Regions from separate parts of the Viridibacillus sp. FSL R5-0888 genome, predicted to be linked through region 2. Evidence: predicted binding sites of a transcription regulator. Region 2 holds the regulator's gene; the other holds the start of a gene.
What was found. The regulator Rex, encoded in region 2, represses fermentation and respiration genes when NADH is low (regulators of the CRP and FNR family bind a similar motif). The targets are predictions, from matches to a motif close to TTGTGAAATATTTCACAA.
Positions count from the first base shown of each region.

Region 1: a site for Rex is predicted at 5,938-5,955, ahead of MKY02_RS10705 (anaerobic C4-dicarboxylate transporter family protein). Genes of this name have one in related genera too.

Region 1 is NZ_JBBPAU010000001.1:2,149,833-2,159,390, forward strand. It holds gene parC (DNA topoisomerase IV subunit A) at 1-1,059, shown strand, start outside; gene MKY02_RS10685 (MFS transporter) at 1,123-2,331, shown strand; gene MKY02_RS10690 (hypothetical protein) at 2,424-2,858, shown strand; gene MKY02_RS10695 (hypothetical protein) at 2,952-3,398, opposite strand; gene MKY02_RS10700 (hypothetical protein) at 3,836-4,249, opposite strand; gene MKY02_RS10705 (anaerobic C4-dicarboxylate transporter family protein) at 4,551-5,864, opposite strand; partial or broken gene MKY02_RS22010 (YjcZ family sporulation protein) at 6,756-6,827, opposite strand; gene MKY02_RS10715 (MerR family transcriptional regulator) at 7,976-8,701, opposite strand; gene MKY02_RS10720 (CPBP family intramembrane glutamic endopeptidase) at 8,791-9,495, shown strand.
Region 2 is NZ_JBBPAU010000001.1:376,452-386,009, reverse strand. It holds gene MKY02_RS02015 (alanine/glycine:cation symporter family protein) at 1-595, shown strand, start outside; gene MKY02_RS02010 (hypothetical protein) at 934-1,206, opposite strand; gene MKY02_RS02005 (DUF2268 domain-containing protein) at 1,389-2,234, shown strand; gene MKY02_RS02000 (class I SAM-dependent methyltransferase) at 2,275-2,979, opposite strand; gene groL (chaperonin GroEL) at 3,582-5,207, opposite strand; gene groES (co-chaperone GroES) at 5,245-5,529, opposite strand; gene MKY02_RS01985 (CPBP family intramembrane glutamic endopeptidase) at 5,716-6,426, shown strand; gene tatC (twin-arginine translocase subunit TatC) at 6,516-7,289, opposite strand; gene MKY02_RS01975 (twin-arginine translocase TatA/TatE family subunit) at 7,307-7,495, opposite strand; gene MKY02_RS01970 (redox-sensing transcriptional repressor Rex) at 7,577-8,215, opposite strand; gene MKY02_RS01965 (ABC-F family ATP-binding cassette domain-containing protein) at 8,342-9,558, shown strand, end outside.

The sequences.
Region 1 (9,558 bases), 1.8 Mb from region 2:
GAAAGCGAAGCAAAACTAATTAGTGTAATTAGGAAAGAATTACAAGATGTGCGTAAACGTTTTGCTGAACCACGTCGCTCAATTATTGAAGCTGAAATTGAAGAAATAAAACTGAATTTAGAAGTTTTAATTCCAAGTGAAGATGTTGTGGTGACAGTTACTAAAGATGGTTATGTTAAACGTACTAGTCAACGTTCTTACAATGCTTCGAATGGTAAAGACTTTGCGATGAAGGATTCCGATCATCTATTGTACGAATCCCAAATTAATACGCAACAGCATCTATTGCTATTTACTAGCAAAGGACATTATATTTATCAACCTGTACATGAGCTACCGGATATTCGTTGGAAAGACTTAGGTCAGCACATCTCAAGTATTGTGCCAATTGATTCGGATGAAGTAATCATCAATGCACGCGGGGTAGAAACATTTGACCAGGATGTATTTGTTATGACAATCACTAAAGGTGGCCAAATTAAACGCTCACCACTGAATGAATATGTAGTTCAGCGTTATTCAAAACCAATTAAAACAATGAACGTGAAAAAAGGTGACGAAGTAATTTATGCGGATCTCGTAACGATTACGGATGAAGTCATCTTGACTACTCATTTCAGTTATTCCGTTCGATTCCCAATGGAAGATGTACCCGTTACAGGTGTTAAAACAGCTGGTGTTAAAGCCATTAACTTAAAAGAAGAAGATTACATTGTAGCTGCAAATATACTCCCTGAAAATGATAAAGGTGATTTAATGCTTGTTACACATCGTGGTGCAGTGAAGAAAATGGATGTCTCTGAAATAGAAGTGAGCGGTCGTCCAAAACGCGGAGTCGTAACAGTTCGTGAGTTGAAAAAGAATCCTCACCGTGTCTTTACAGTCATTTATGTTCATAAAGGTGATGTGTTACTTTTAGAAACTGAAAAAGGTGTTCAAGAGCAAGTACATGAAGATAATTATCGTAATGCAGACCGTTACTCAAATGGTTCATTTGTAGTTGATATTGATACTGACGGTGAACTTACAAGAGTTGTGAAAATGAAGCCTACAAAATAATATATGTAACATTACAGGAAGAAAGGAGCTCATAGTAGCTCCTTTCTTTTTAAGGAGAAGAATATGTGGAAAAATCGGAATGTTTGGATTGTTTTAATTGGTGAATTAATTGCAGGACTTGGATTATGGGCGAGCATAATCGGTAATCTAGAGTTCATGCAAGAAAAGGTGCCTTCTGACTTTGTTAAGTCACTTATTCTATCAAGTGGTTTACTAGCTGGAGTGATGATGGGGCCATTAGCTGGACGTATAATCGATCAATCCCGTAAAAAAACTGTGTTAATTTACTCTAGTGTTGGGCGTGTTGTAAGTGTTGTCTTTATGTTTATAGCATTAGCGACAGGATCTATTTGGTGGATGGTTGTTTTCTTAGTACTTTTACAAATTTCTGCATCTTTTTATTTTCCAGCACTTCAAGCTACTTTGCCTTTAATTGTAGGTGAAAAGGATTTATTGCAATTAAATGGTTGGGATATGAATGTTTCTACAGTTGCTCGTGTTGCAGGGACCGCCTTAGCCGGTTTGATATTAGTATATTCGGCTATAGGTACACTTTATTTGCTCTCATTCGTCGCGTATATTGCATTGCTCTTGTTTACTTTTATGTTAAAAATCCCAGAAGAGAAACCTCAAAGCACCGCTCAACCCGAGGAAAGTACTAAAAAGGGAAGTGGCTTTAAAGAAGTATTCCCAATGCTTCAAGCAAATCTGGGTGTGAAAATGACGTTTATTTTATCGTTTATACCTCTCTTATTTTTAGGTTCATTTAATTTATTAGTCATTAAGATAAGTGAATTTCAAGATTCTGCGATGATTAAAGGGATGATTTATACTGTAGAGGGCATTTCCTTTATGGTTGGTTCCTTTGCTATCAAATATATTGGGGAGAAATGGAGGATAGAGCGAATCTTATTTGTTTGTCTCATTGTCATTGGAAGTGGGGAAATGCTGTTGTATTTTGCAGGAAGTTCGTTCCTGACATTAATAACATTTGCGCTCTTCGGATTCTCTTTAGGTTGTTTCTTCCCAACAGTAATGACGATATTTCAAAAACAAGTACCGAAAGAATACCATGGACGCTTCTTTTCTTTCAGAAATATGCTAGATCGAATTATGTTTCAAATAGTCTTATTGTCCACAGGTGCTTTACTAGATTTTATTGGCCTACAATTCATGGTGCTGGTATTTGGCGCTATCAGCGTACTGGTAACGACCTATTATTGGTTACAGATGAAACGTGTTGGGGTTCAGATTGAAGCGGAGCAAATATAACTAAAATATAAATTAATTCTCTTTATTAAAAAGGATTTTTTCTTTATTCATAGAATTCTTGAAGAAGACTACAATCTGTAAGGAGGATTACTTTGAGCCAAACATTTAGACAGTTTTTAGATAGCTATTTAGAGATTTGGAGAACATGCTCATTTGAAGAGATGAAAGCACTCATTTCCAAAGACTATCAAGCACGAGAGGTTACGCAAAATGGGATAGTCGATTATGGATATGGTGAATCATTAGAAGGTTGGGCTCAAGGGTTTAATTTTGTGAAAAGTAAGGAAGCAAAATGGGACGTTAGAGAAATAGGCATAGTTCCTTTAGGTAGAGATGAATGCATGGCCATACTATCTGCAACGATTCTACTTGAAGGTCAAAGTCCTCTACCAGCTAATCTGTTTTTTGAAACTTTCCGCTTTAAAAACAATGGTTGGAAACATGTTAGAAGCTACACTGAAACTGGTGTACCCGTTGAACAATTAAATGGTTTATCTATTAATAGAAACACTGTAATGACTGAATAATAATGTAAGTTTGAATGAGGGTATTAAAAAAAGCATTTCTGTTGAAATGCTTTTTTATATTCAAATTACGTTCAATAATATAGTTTTAATCATTTATTTCTTTTCGTGCACCTTTACATAGACAGTACCAAACAAGTTGTCATCAAAATAAGCATCCATTTTCCACATACCACTTTCCGGTAGCGACATATTCGATGGCATACTCATATCAGCACCGTTATGTGGTTTTACAGTATTTTTGCCCCCAATTAATACAATTGGATCACCACCATCTTCATGGGTAGCTAATACTTTTAATGGACGTTCTAGCTCTTCTTTCGTTCCCCAAAAATGCCACATATACTTTTGAGTTTTATCTGGATAAAACTTAACTACTTCACTATCATCGTATATAAAGCCAAGTTTTCCTTTTTCACCAATCATCGTATATCCACCAGATTCAAATAAAGAACTTTCTTTCCAAACGTCCTTCTTATTACAGCCAATAATTGATAAGATAGTGAATATAACAAAGGTTATAATCAAACTCTTTTTTAGCACTAATATTCCACCTCCCTCATTTGATAATTATATTCTCTTCTGATTCATATAAACCTTTAATTTCCATTTTAAAATATATACGGAATTCTTATAGGCATTTTATTGTTCACTGTTAATACATATCCTATTTTTCATCAGTACCTTTGGATGGGGATACATTAAAACAAAATTCTACAAGCCTGATATATCAAACGAATATGCCCCTGTTGTTCAATAGGATGAGGTATTTGCTTTTGGATTCCCCACTAGTCTTTTTAGGCATCTTGTTTATTGAATAACCATATTATTTGGCTTCATTATCATATTGATAAAAAAATATATTAAGCCTTATTTTAAAACACGTAGTATGTAGTGATAAAACTTAATAGTTCTAACAAGATTAACCCCGTTCTAAATTAGGGCGGGGTTGAAAATTTAGGTGTTTATTTGGGGATTATCTATTTTCCTTCTATAATTTCATTAAAAATTAGTCCTTCTCCATTTATTTTAATTATTTTAAGTCGATTGGTGTATTTGATATATATGGATTTGTATTGTTCTACACCGTTTTTATCTATAAGAAGAAGAACGCGTTTACCTTCGTTATCTGTTATAGTTTGAAAGTTAAATTCTTTATTATCAATTTGCTCAATAATATTATTATATTCAGGTAATGAAGTCCATTCCTCATGATTTGAACTTTCATTAGATTGATTTTGATCATTTTCTTGTCGAACTTCTTGTCCTCCCTCAGTTTGCGAGAGTTGCTCATTTTTTTCTGTAACCTCGTTATTGTTTTTATCTTCTCCTTTACTGTTACAAGCCGTTAACATGATTGCAACAGCAATTAAAGTAATAATCGTTTTGTTCATTATTTTTTTTCATCTCCTGTTGATTTATTCCCCTTAATTCTAAAAACAAAACCCTATCACTCTTTAAGGGGAAATAAAAAAACTTGTTCTAGCTTAATTAATTTGTTTTAACCAATATAGAGTTTATTCAAATTCTTATTCTATTAATTGGGCAAATTGCTGAATAGATATACTTATATAAAGAATTACTCGAAGTTGATGTAACTCCGAGTAATTCATTAGCACATATTCTTAAAAGGAAAATGAAATAGTCCTTCTTGAATCGCTCAAAGAATAAAAAGCTACATTTTAAATAAAGTATCTAGAGTAAAACAGAACTTAGTAATATACCAATTACAACGGCAGAGATTGTTGAAACTAAACCAGGGAGCATAAAGCTATGGTTTAGAATATATTTTCCGATTCGAGTTGTTCCGGTACGGTCAAAGTTTATGGCTGCCACTACTGTCGGATAGTTTGGAATGAAGAAGTAACCATTAACAGCTGGGAAAATGGCAATTAATAATGCTGGATTAATACCAAGCGTTACACCAAGAGGTATTAGTGTTCGAACCGTTGCTGCTTGGCTGTATAGTAAAATAGAAAGTACAAATAATGCAATAGCAAATAACCATGGAGCTGCTGTGACTAGGCCAGAAATCGAACTGTTAATAAGTTCAGCATTACCATTGAAGAATGTGTCACCCATCCAAGCGATACCGAAAATAGCTACTACTGCTGAAGCTCCGGCTTTAAACACACTACCAGAAACAATTTCGTCAACATTTGCTTTACAACAAATAATGATTAAAGCAGCAATTGTCAGCATAACGATTTCAATGGTAACAGGCATAGACATAGGTGTAAATACGCCGTCAATATCCCAACCTGGACGTAATTTTTCAAATGAACCTAGAGCAACGATTAATACTGCGGCAAGTAAGAATAATACAACAGAAAGTTTTGAAGCATTAGTTGGAAAGAATGCTTTTTTATCTTGTTTAATTGGAGCTAAGCCTTCTTCTAAGCGTTTCAAATAAATCGGATCTTCTGGTAGCTCTTTACCTTTTCTACTAACAACAAAAGCAGCTATCATACAACCGATAAAAGTAGAAGGTATAGAGATCATTAAAATATCTAGTAAAGTAATTTCGAAATCAGCTAATAAAGCTAATAATGCTACAGTCGCTGCTGAAATAGGACTGGCTGTAATTGCTTGCTGTGATGCTATTACTGCGATTGACATTGGTCTTTCAGGACGAACACCTGATTCTCGGGCTACTTCGGCAATAACAGGTAAAACGGAGTATGCAACGTGTCCAGTTCCTGCACAAAAAGTAAAAACGTAAGTAACGATAGGAGCGATGAATGTAATCCATTTAGGATTTTTTCTTAATGCTTTCTCCGCAATATGAACGAGATATTCCATACCACCTGCGGCTTGAAGAGCTCCTGCAGCAGTAATTACTGATAAAATCATCAGCATAACATCAATAGGTGCGGAAGTAGGTTCTAGGCCGAAAAGAAATACAAAGATTGCTAATCCAACACCACCCATTACTCCAAGACCAAGTCCACCTATCCTAGCACCTATAAAGATGCAGATTAACAAAATCAAAAATTGTATCCAGAACATATCAGTTTCCTCCAATTACGAATGGTCATTTTATAACGATAAGTTTTTGATATGTAAACCTTGTTTACATTCTTTGTCGAATGATTCACAAATAGACATTTTATTAATAATAGCCATGAATAGAACATAGAACTTTTAGTTTTTCATGAATGAAATTGTAGGATATCCGTTGTAAACGATTAGAGAGAAGGGTGCTTTAGGATTCAAAAGGGATGAAATTTATGAAAGATAAATTCTTAATATACATATTGTTAGTCATATCGGTTTCAATTGTTGGGAAAAGATTTAGCCGTTAGACATTATTTTAACTATTAGCCTTGGCACACCGATTTTTTCTAGTTTGGTTAAAAATACTTAAACCTATTCCTTCGGGGAAATAGAAGGAATAGGTTTTGGCCAATTTCATATTGGATTAAATATCTTTGATCAGGGGGATTTTCTTTTATTGTATGGATTATTCTTTCATATTTCCAAAATGAAAGATGTACTAACGGGGTAGCATTTTTGTAATATATGAACTGTTTAATTTTGCTAAATCAATAAACTTTGTGAAAGAATGTACGGGTGCTTTAGTAGAAGATCTTTGAGCGTTCAGACAGTTCTTTTTTCTTACTTAACAAAAGGGACAGGTTAGTTAAAGAAGAAGGAGTAGAAGACTATTTTAAATAGATTTACCATAGTAGAATTTTAAATTTCAACACTATATTGAATGAATATCTGAAATGAAATGCTCAGTAAATTGTGAACTAATATGTATATGTGGAAAGAAACGATTAAAAGGGTCACTCGTTGGCAAGTGACCCTCGATGTCAGAAAAAAGGGATGTGTAAGGCGAAATTACCTTAACTTTACAATTACTATCATGGGTTAGCTAGTAAAAGAGGCTTTGAGTTAATGTATGAAGCTAACGCCAACAATAATTAGAAGAATAAATAGGACAACGATTAAAGCGAATGAAGAATTGTTACGTCTACCATAGTCATTATAGTTTTGATTTCCCATAATAAATTCCCTCCTTTCTATAATCTAGAATATGTTTAGTTATATAAAGGATATAAGGTATTCATCTAATCAATCATTCATTTGAAAAAAATAAATAAACGTGTTACCTAGTTTGTGAAAGATTTTGGTTGGTGTGGAGCTGCATGAAATCCATTTGAAGTAGAAATTTATGAATCTATATAAAAAAGATTACTGAACACTTTGCAGAAAAAGGTCACCGAAGACAACAAACCAGGAGATTTGAGGATAAATTAGCTTTACACTACTATTACATTGAGTGATAGCTATCTAAAGCGGTTTTGGAGACTATTTGATTTTAGAAAAATCATTGACAATGTTGAAGACTTTTATCCATTATTAGATAATCTGAATAGAAGCTAAAGCATAATTTTTCACACATAAATATTGGGTGTGTTGAATTGATTAATACATGAAAGTAGTCCGACAAATTAGAATAATGAATAGAACAACAAATAGAAGGAATGTTGAATTATCTCCATATTTATTGTCTCCACAGTTACTGTTAAAATTGCACATATTTCCGGAGTATCCCATAAAAATATCCTCTTTCTTCATTATTCTATTCATCAAAGGATAGGAGGGGCAGGACAATAGGGAATTAATAAATAAGGTAATCCATTACTTATGACTAGTATCCAAGAATTTGTAAAGAACTTAAACGATTATCTTAAGTTTTCATTATTTGATAATAATGAATAACACAACATATATCTGTTCGTAAATCCATATACATACATTGATAGATAAAATTCTTCTTGGTATAAAATAAAAACGCTAAAATTTTGCGAGTGATAAAATGTGAAAAAACTTACATTTAAAATTATAAATTTTTTAATACAAAAACCTCGACTGCTACCAGTCGAGGTTTTTTGTTGCTTCAAGGAAAGAATTCTATATAGACGAAACATTATGTAAAAAACTATCTAGTTTGAATTGTTGGAGTGAATGAGGAGTAAATAATATGAATAATAAAAAGTATAATGACCTTAAATTAGGCGACTTATTCAACTAAAGGGCCAGGTTAGTTGAATAAGCCATTTGTATTTATTATATTATGCTAATTACCCCGACCATTCATATACTTATTCCTAACATGTAACATTAGCAATACAACGCTCTACATACTCCAGTACTTCTTTCGAAATCGGGTATAGGCCCGTTTCCTCAGAGGGCAGTTTTCTGACTTCCCAGAACTTATCCATCAATGTCGTATCTCCTTGAAAAGTATCGTTTGATATTTCTATTAACTCGCAAGCAATTTGGTGACCTTCCTCTGATTCAGGTTTAATATTGTGTTTTATACACCACTCAATTCGTCGTAGCAAAGAAATATACTGATGTGTTGTCGAATCATTGTTGCCGAGATTTGGAATTGTCTCTTGCAAGATTACCTTTTCATCAACTTCAAAATAGTCAATCCATTTTTTAGAGCTATTTTGTGAAATTTGAATAAGTTGAGAGACACGTTCCCAAGACAAAGATTCTTCCAAGTCGATCATATTAATTAAAGATTTTGTATTAGAAATGCTTGTTTGAAGTTTGGAAAGTTCATCTTGTAGATAATTGTGATGCGAAATTAGAATTTGTTTATAGGATAGTCTATCTAATAAATCGCGAATATTTTCGAGTGGAAGTGAAAGTGATTTTAGAATGATGATTTTTTCTAATTTAAACATATCCTCTTCTGAATAATATCGTCGTCCATTATCATCTTTAAAACTTGGTGTGAGGAGATTAATCTGATCGTAATAACGAAGTGTGCGAACGGAGACATTTCGCTGCTTTGATACCTGTCCAGTAGTCCATCGTTTCATTTTATTCCCTCCTAAAAATAAAGCTTGCAGGTGACGTAACGTCATCTAATATAGTTTGATTATACCATATAAAGGAAGAGTGATGGCGGATGAAAACAAATGAAATGAACTGGAAGGAAGAAGACCGTTGGGGTTTGAAAGAATTTATATTTTTAATGTTACTTGAATTTGTATTTGTAATTGGGTGTATTAAATTCTTTGTTCACCCAATTTATTCTCACTGGCTTGATAATGTTCTATATGCTGGAACATTAATGGGATTGACAATAGCAATTATTCTAATTTTAGGTGTTTATTTTATTGCTCTCCGTCCGAAAAAACTTTCTTGGAGTGAAGTAGGGATAAAAAGGTTCGCTGTTAAGGATTGGAAAATCATTGTTATATTTTCTGTTATCTTAATGGTTGGTGCCGTGATAATTGTAGTGCTTACTAGTTTTATAGGGAATTCGTGGGAGAACAGCAAAACCGAGGCAATACAGCAAAATGTAACTTTCGTTACGGTTCTAATTGCCTTTATTTCTGCGGCGGTTATCTCACCAATATACGAAGAAATTTTTTATCGCGGTTTTTTATATCGTTGGTTACGTACACGTATAGGATTTATTGGAGCAATTTTACTTAGCTCAACAATCTTTACAATTGTTCATATTCCAACATATAATGTAATGCCAGTAAATTTCTTTAGTGGTATCATTTTTGCTTTAGCGTATGAACGAACTAATTCGATCTGGCCATCAGTTATTATTCACGGTTTAACTAATGGGATTATGGTTTTGTTGACAAGTTTGGGATAAAGATGTTGTTATGAGTAGCCGGAACATACCATGCTAACTACCAGATACAAGAGCTGAAAAAGA
Region 2 (9,558 bases):
TGAAGCTGGTATGGGTAGTGTACCAAATGCAGCTGCTACTGCAAGTACTTCACATCCTGCAAAACAAGGTCTCGTTCAAAGCCTAGGCGTATTTTTTGATACAATTGTTATTTGTTCTGCTACTGCTTTCATTATTATTTTGGCAGGTCTATATTCAACAGGACCAGATGACGGAATCGTCCTAACTCAAAATTCCTTCGCTGTACATGTAGGAAGTTGGGCTCCATACTTTATAGCAATTGCGATTATTTTCTTCGCATTTAGTTCGATTGTGGGAAATTACTATTATGGTGAAACAAATATCGAATTTATGAACGCACATAAAGGATGGTTAACGGGTTACCGTTTAGTAGTTCTAGGAATGGTCATGTTCGGTTCTGTAGCTCATGTATCACTTGTTTGGAACTTAGCTGATTTATTTATGGGGCTAATGGCGATGTTAAATATCATCATCATTATCTTACTAGGAAAAGTAGCTTTCCGTGTATTGGATGACTTTACCAAACAACGTAAACAAGGTAAAAACCCTTCATTTTATGCAAAATCAATTCCGGGATTAAAAAACACGGAATGTTGGGAAGAAGAAGATAGATAAGAAATAAAAACGTGCAGCACTTGCTTGCACGTTTTTTTATAAGCAAAAATATAATATTTTATATCATCGTTCAAATGAAAGAAGCTGCCCCTTGATTCGTTGGAATAACCAGGAAAATTTCCTGAGCTTTCAATAAAAGCACCTATGTACAAAAAAACTGCACCTTCAATTGTCAGTTTGTATCTAACAATTAGGCACAGTTCAATTTACTCTCCTTTTTATGGCTTTGTTGTTCAGCCAAAGCACGCGTTTACCCCATTTCCCTTATTATTTGCAAGAGATTAATTAATGGAAGTTATACTATGCTTGTGGGAACGTGAACTTGGATTAAATAGGTCTTACCAGAAAAATGCTGAAGCCAAGGCGATTCCAGTAATTGCACCAAGAGCTATGCCAAATCCAAAACCAAATCCACGTCCAAATCCACGTCTGAATCCAAAACCTCCCCCAAAGAATCCCAAACCATAACCACCAAGACCTCCAGTAGGTCGAATCCAGACCATATCTCTATTAACTCTGGTAATTTCCCCTACATGAACTCTACCATCATTGCAAGTAATCCTCACCGTTCTTCCATGAAATCTACAACATTGATCATATATTTGATTCATTTTAATCCTCCTTCCACGACTATTTACATACAAGTATGCTCTGCTAGTATATGGAGGTGATAAATTTACGTAATGGACAATCGTCTAGTGAATAAAGGATTAGTAGCTATTTATATTTATCAAAAGCAATGATGCATCCCATACATATACTAAAAGACATCAAAACTAAAAGGATGAGATATATGTCAGTGATCAAAACGCAACCTTGGCTTTATGAGTTTATTGAACTATGTGAAGAGCAGTCTGGTAAAGGAGCATCTTACTTACAATGTGAGACACTATGCGGACCACTCGAAGGATTAAAGCCTAAGGCCAACCCAGAAGTCTGGCAATATGAACTCCAGAATTATGGACTTTTTGAGCCGTATGAATGGACCAACTTAAAGAGCACCGTAAAGAAGTTAGAAGATCAAAAAGTTTGGCAAATTGTTGAGCAGGAATATCAGTATTTAAGGAGATTATGGAAAGGTCCAAAAGTTTCAATCTATATTTTCCCTATAAAAAACGCGAATATAAAGTCAAGAAAACAAACACCAAGTAAAAACGGTGTGGCCTATAGTGGGGCATTATTTTTATTCGTATCTGTAGATCTTCCAATAACAGAACTAAAGGCTTTATTAGCCCATGAATATAACCATGTTTGTAGAATAAAACATTTAGATTTGGCTTCGAATAAAATTACGTTAAAAGATTCACTCATCATTGAAGGACTTGGAGAATATGCAGTAAAAGATTTGTATGGTGAAAAATGGATTGGTCCTTGGGTCAATCTCTACTCATTTGAAGATGCTTCTGCTATATGGAAACGACGTTTTATACCTTCTTTAAATGTTCAAGACATAAATAATCATTACCCTTTTTTATATGGTAAAGCTAGAGGACCACTGCCAAAATGGATTGGTTATCATCTAGGCTTTCAGATTGTTGATAGCTATCAAAAGAATCACGGTCCCTTTAAAAAGGGCGAGTTATATTATAAATCCTCTGATGAAATAATTGCCGGTTCCAAATTTGCAATTGATGAGTAACTTTAAGGATGCCATTTCAATTCTTTTTTTAAAAGTTATGTTAGAAATAGCATTTAAAAGCTCGATAGCCTATGAAATGACGATAATGATTTATTAATTCGTTATGCTCTTCCAATAAATCAAACAGCTCTTTTTTTATGTTATCCGATTGATTAATATCATCTACTTCACTTGGACTAAGTTCAGATGGTGTATCGATTATTTCAAGACGAGTAAATCCAGCTTGCTGTAACTTAGCCCGCCACTCATCTTCGCTTAAAATTTCTTTGATTCCATATAAATTGCATACTTTTCTCTGCAATTTTTCCGTCAGGTTCTGTTCAGCCGTCATTTCAAGAAGGATCAACCTGCCATCACTTTTCAACACCCTAGCAAGTTCATGTAACGTCTTTTCAATATTTGTGAACACGATAACAGATTCAGCAATGATGAAATCGAAGGAGTCATCCTCAAAATTCAAACATTCCGCGTTCCCTTCCATTACCTTAACTGTGGATGGATCATTCTTAAATCGTTCCACTGCTTTTGCTATCATAATTGGATGTTTATCTATTGCAGTCACTTGGCACTTAAATCTTTTCACCAAGAAAGCTGATGTCTGCCCTGTACCACAACCTACATCTAATACAGATTCACTTGGTTTAATATTTGCGTCTTTTAATATTGATTGGGTTAGATTAAACCCACCAGGATGTGCACCACCAATTCCAAAGTATGCTAATAAGTCTAAGTAAGCATTAGACACTGGATATCCCTCCTATTTTTTATAAAGTTATAGTATGCTTACTCTTTAGATATGTAGATGTATAGAGTAAGCCCTTAATGAAAATATTACTTCATAGTAAATAAATTTTGATACTTAAAAAGCAGCCTTGCAGTGATTGCAGGGCTGCTTTTATTATTATTAAAAGTTTATATAAGTAGCATATTTTCTCAAGGAAATATTTTTTCATTAATGTTCAATAGTGCACCAATGAATTTTCTCCTGTGTATTGCTGTAATAGGATATAACTCCGTCACCTTCAGATATATTTCCGTAAAATATATCTAATTTAATAATTTCACATGAATAACCATAAAAGATAAATCAGTATCAATCACTAATAGTAATTTACTATTTAACACTTTACAAAAAACCCCCTTATCAATTCACTTAAGAAATGATAAGGGGGTTTAACTTTAGATGAGTAGTCTAATGTTAGGGTCTTGCAAACACAAAGTTAGATAGTGCCTTGCGTTTTTTAGCGCAGTGAAAGCGTACGAGATGTCTTACCACATTGGTAAGGAACGTAACCTAAGTTCGCGACGTCCTGTCGCAACGGTTACGTGATTCGCATCGTGCGAACCCTACATCATACCGCCCATGCCGCCCATATCAGGCATTGCAGGAGCTGCTGCTTCTTTGATGTTTGCTACAACTGCTTCTGTAGTTAAGAATAGAGCTGCTACAGATGCTGCGTTTTGTAGTGCTGAACGAGTTACTTTAGTTGGATCTACGATACCAGCGTCGATCATGTTAACCCATTCGCCGTTTGCTGCGTTGAAACCAATGCCTTTTTCTTCGCGTTTTAGGCGGTCTACGATGATTGAACCTTCAAGACCTGCGTTGTTAGCGATTTGACGAACTGGTTCTTCAAGAGCACGAAGAACGATTTTAACACCTGTTGCTACGTCGCCTTCGTATGCATCTGCAACTTCAGCTACTTTGTTGTAGATGCTTACTAGTGCAACACCACCACCAGCTACAATACCTTCTTGTACTGCTGCGCGAGTTGAGTTTAGAGCATCTTCAATACGTAGTTTACGTTCTTTAAGTTCTGTTTCAGTTGCAGCACCAACTTTGATAACTGCTACACCACCAGCTAATTTAGCAAGGCGTTCTTGTAGTTTTTCTTTATCGAATTCAGAAGTAGATTCTTCGTATTGTGCACGAATTTGGCCTACGCGAGCTTCGATTGAACCGATTTCGCCAGCGCCTTCTACTACTGTAGTGTGGTCTTTAGTTACAACAACTTTCGCTGCGCGACCAAGCATATCGATTGAAGTTTGTTTAAGATCTAAACCGATATCTTCAGTGATTACTTGTCCACCAGTTAGGATTGCGATATCTTCTAATAGAGCTTTACGACGGTCACCGAATCCAGGAGCTTTAACTGCTACTGCATTGAATGTGCCACGAAGTTTGTTCACTACTAATGTAGCAAGTGCTTCGCCTTCTACGTCTTCAGCAATGATTAAAAGTGGTTTACCTTGTTGAACAACTTGTTCAAGTACTGGTAAAATTTCTTGGATGTTAGCGATTTTCTTGTCAGTGATTAAGATATATGGATTGTCTAGGACAGCTTCCATTTTATCTGTATCAGTAACCATGTAGTGAGATGCATAACCACGGTCGAATTGCATACCTTCTACTACATCAAGTTCAGTAGTGAAGCCTTTTGACTCTTCGATAGTGATAACGCCGTCGTTACCAACACGTTCCATAGCTTCTGCGATTAACTCGCCTACTTCTTCGTCAGCTGCAGAAATAGCCGCTACTTGAGCAATTGCTTCTTTGTTTTCAACTGGTTTAGAAATAGTTTGTAGTTCAGTAATAGCTGTAGCTACTGCTTTGTCGATACCTTTACGAATACCAACTGGGTTAGCACCAGCTGTAACGTTTTTCAATCCTTCACGGATCATTGCTTGCGCAAGAACTGTTGCAGTAGTAGTACCGTCACCAGCGATTTCGTTAGTTTTAGAAGCTACTTCAGATACAAGTTTTGCACCCATGTTTTCGTATGGATCTTCTAACTCGATTTCTTTTGCGATTGTTACACCATCGTTTGTGATTAGTGGTGAGCCAAAAGTTTTTTCTAAAACGACGTTACGTCCTTTAGGTCCTAATGTTACTTTAACAGCATCTGCTAATTTATCTACTCCGCGAAGCATTAAGCTGCGTGCTTCTTCACTAAATTTAATATCTTTTGCCATTGATGCGTACCCCCTGAATAGTTTTTAGTTTCAGTTATTAGCCGATAATAGCCAAAATATCGCTTTCGCGTAAAATTAAATATTCTTTACCTTCATATTTTACTTCAGTACCAGCGTATTGAGAGTAGATAACGCGGTCTCCTTCTTTTACGTTAAGTGGAACTGTTGTACCACTGTCAGTCAAGAAGCCAGTACCTACTGCGATAACGTTACCTTCCTGAGGTTTCTCTTTTGCAGAGTCTGGAAGAACGATGCCGAATGCTGTTTTTTCTTCTACTTCGACTAATTCGATAATAATGCGATCACCTAATGGTCTTAACAAGTGAAACAACCTCCTAGAAATGTTGAATTTATATTTTATTAGCACTCTTAAGTCATGAGTGCTAACACAATTCTTATAATAAAGAATTCCATCTTTTTTTGCAAGTAAGAAGCATAAATTATTTTGTTTTCGAAAGCGAGTATTCTACAATAGAGATAACACCTTTTTTAAGAGAGGATTTTAAATTTGAAATCAAAGAAAACCGCATTTTTTGTTTTGATTGTCTACATTATTATGCAACTGTCATCTATTCTTTTTTTGAAACCGCTTCTTAAGCTCATACAGAAAATGAATCCTGACCTTAGTTTAAACTCAGCTATTCTCATGACCCAAGGTTGGTGGATATTCATCAGCATGGGTACCGCTCTAATCGTTTCACTCATTCTCGTTAGGAGAGATAAAGGTTTTTGGCAAGTTTTTAAAGGTGAAAAGGCTTCTATTCCTATGTCAATCGGCTGGGGTATAATTGGCTTCTTCCTCGTATTCTTTGGCCAAACAGTCGGTGCCCTCATCGAACAAGGTCTAGGCATAAAAACTGGCTCAGAAAATACAGCTAATTTAATTGAAATTGCAGATGTGGCACCAGTAGCTATTATAGGTATTGTAGTGTTTGGACCGATTTTAGAGGAATTTATCTTCCGCCGTGTTATTTTCGGTTCAATTTTCCGAAAGACAAATTTCTTTATTGCTGCTGCAGTAAGTGCAATTGTCTTTGCCGTGATCCACTTCGACTTTTCACACATCATACTGTATGCGATTTCAGGCTTTATATTCGCGTTTTTATATCATAAGACACAACGCATTATTACATCGATTATTGCGCATATGATGCTAAATGGCTTTGTAACTTTAGTTCAACTTTATCAAGATGATCTTATGAAGTTTTTAGGACAGTAAGATTGCCGACCTACTCTTTTGTGGAGTAGGTTTTTTTATGTATTCCCTCATCTATTTTTAATTTTCCAAATAAAAAATCCTTCTACTGATTATTCATCAGTAGAAGGATTGTTTGCCAATTCAATTTGGCGTTGCTGTTCCGCTTTTAAATACTTGCGGTAGCCTACACGAGAAATAAGGATACTAATCTCATATAAAATACAAAGCGGTAATGTTACAAACATATGAGACATAATATCTGGTGGGGTAATGATAGCCGCAATGATTAGTAAGATAAAGTACGCGTATTTTCGTACTTTAGTCAACATCATTGGTGTGATTATACCTAAGCGTGTAAGGAATAAGACCACTATTGGCAATTGGAATATTACTCCGAATGGCAAGGTGATTTGCATTAAAAATTCGAAGTATTCATTGATTCCTATCGTTTGTTGCACATCTAATTCCACAGACATTTGCATCATAAACTTAATAATATAAGGGAACAATAGTTCATATGAGAACACGACGCCTCCCAAGAATAGTAATACACTGTATGGAATATAGCTTAGTGTTACTCTACGTTCTTTTTCATATAAACCTGGACTAATAAATGACCAAATCTGATACAAAATAACAGGCGATGTTATGACAACAGATAGAATGAAAATAACTTGGAAATAGACCTTTACTGGATCTGTTACTTTAAATGAATGCAATTGTAGTTGTTGTGCTTCTTCACTATTAAATTGTAAAAAGTGGATTAACGGTTCAGCTAAAAAGAAGCTACCGATAACACTAATAACAAAGAAAACGGCAACAATATATAGCCGTTTTCTTAATTCTTCTATATGTTCGATTATCGTTAGTTCATTATTGTTCATCCAACTAACATCCTAACTTATTTTTCTTCTTTTTTAACATCGACGACTTTTTTTGTATCCTCTTCGTCTTCTGCTAAACCTTTAGTAGCGTTTTTGAATTCGCGGAGAGTAGAACCCATTGCTTTTCCAAGCTCAGGTAATTTCTTCGGTCCGAAAATAAGTAGGGCTACAGTCCCTATGATAATAGCACTCCCTGGGCCAACCATAACAGACACCTCCTCATAATATCTTCTTATTTTAACTCATTTCGCTAAATTATGCTATTTTATAAATGTGAATATTTCGAGTTATTCTTCATCATTTCGCATGAAGTATATAAGCGTTTGTAACTCGATAGATAAGTCAATCGTATGCACCCGAATTGAATCCGGTACTGATATTCTAATCGGTGTGAAGTTTAATATACCTCTAACATTCATCTTCACTAAACGATCTGTCATCATCTGTGCAGAGCGTGATGGTACAGTTAAGATAGGAAGCTCTGCTCCGTACTCAACAAACTTGTCCTCTAACGCATCCGGATGATACACAGGTATACCACTTATCATTTTACCTTCTAGCGGAGCTTTTGTATCAAATGCAACAACAATTTTTGTATTATGATTCTTTTGAAAGTTATATTTCAAAAAGGCATTCCCTAAATTCCCTACCCCTATTAGTGCTACATTCATACGCTCATCTTGGTCTAATATATTTCTAAAAAACGCTAGCATTTTTTGGACATCGTAGCCGTAGCCCTTTTTGCCAAGCGCTCCAAAATGAGAAAAGTCTCTACGAATGGTCGCAGAATCAATTTTCATCGCTTCACTTAATTCCTTTGAAGAGACGCGTTCCTGCCCTGCTTTAGCGAAGTTTTGAATAAATCGATAATAGAGAGGAAGCCTTTTTGTCGTAGCTTGTGGAATTTTAGTTGTTTCGTGTTTCACACAGTTTCCTCCTGCAATCAATCCGAAATCGTTTCAATATTACATGACGATTGTTATCCTGTAAAGTTATCTCATTGCACCCAACTGCGCAATCCGATAAACTAAGATTGAACTGAGGTGTCTAAAATGATTGTTTTACAAGTCAATCAATTATATAAATCTTACATTGCGGATGAAATTTTAAGCGGCGTTAAGCTAGAAGTACAGCATCGAGATCGTGTTGCACTTGTTGGCCGTAACGGCGCTGGTAAATCTACATTACTGAAAATTATAGCGGGTCAGCTTTCTTATGATTCTGGTGATATCATTATGCCAAAAGATGTTCGCCTAGGATATTTAGAACAACATGCTGGTTTAGAATCTTCTCTAACTATATGGGAAGAAATGATGACTATTTTCGAACCGATAAAAAAACAAGAACAGCAGTTACGAAACTTAGAGCATAAAATGGCTGATCCTGCTGTTTATGAGGATGCAGAAACTTATGCTAAGGTAATGGCTGAGTACGATCAGTTACAGCATGACTTCAAAGAGCAAGGTGGCTATCAATACGAAGCCGATACACGCTCCGTTTTGCATGGTATGCAATTCTATCCAGCTGATTATGACAAGTATATTTCTGCCCTTTCTGGTGGGCAACGTACCCGTCTTGCCCTTGCAAAGCTTCTTTTAACTAAGCCTGATTTGTTAATCTTGGATGAACCTACAAACCATCTAGATATTGAAACATTAAGCTGGCTTGAAAACTATTTAAAAAATTATGACGGCGCTATTTTAATCGTATCACATGACCGCTATTTCTTGGACCAAGTTGTATCTATTGTTTACGAAGTTTCTCGTCATCATGTCACAAAGTTCACAGGTAACTATAGTCGCTACTTAGATGAGAAGGCGAAAAACTATGAACGTGATATGAAACTATTCGAAAAGCAACAAGATGAAAAGGCAAAATTAGAAGTCTTTATCCAAAAAAATATCGCTCGTGCTTCAACGACGAAAATGGCACAAAGCCGACGTAAAGTGTTAGAGAAGACTGATTGGATGGATTCACCTGATGGCGATGAGAAATCAGCGACATTTACCTTTGGCATCGACCGACAAAGTGGTAATGATGTACTGGCAGTAAATGATGTAGCAATAGGCTATGATGGGAAATTAGTATCTCAACATATTAATATGCGTATTTTCCGCGAAGATCGCATTGCCCTTGTTGGACCAAATGGTGTTGGTAAATCTACACTACTAAAAACCATTGTAAAGGACAAACCTGTCATTGCGGGAGACATTCATTATGGTACGAATATTCAAATCGGTTATTATGACCAGGAGCAAGCGAAGCTTAC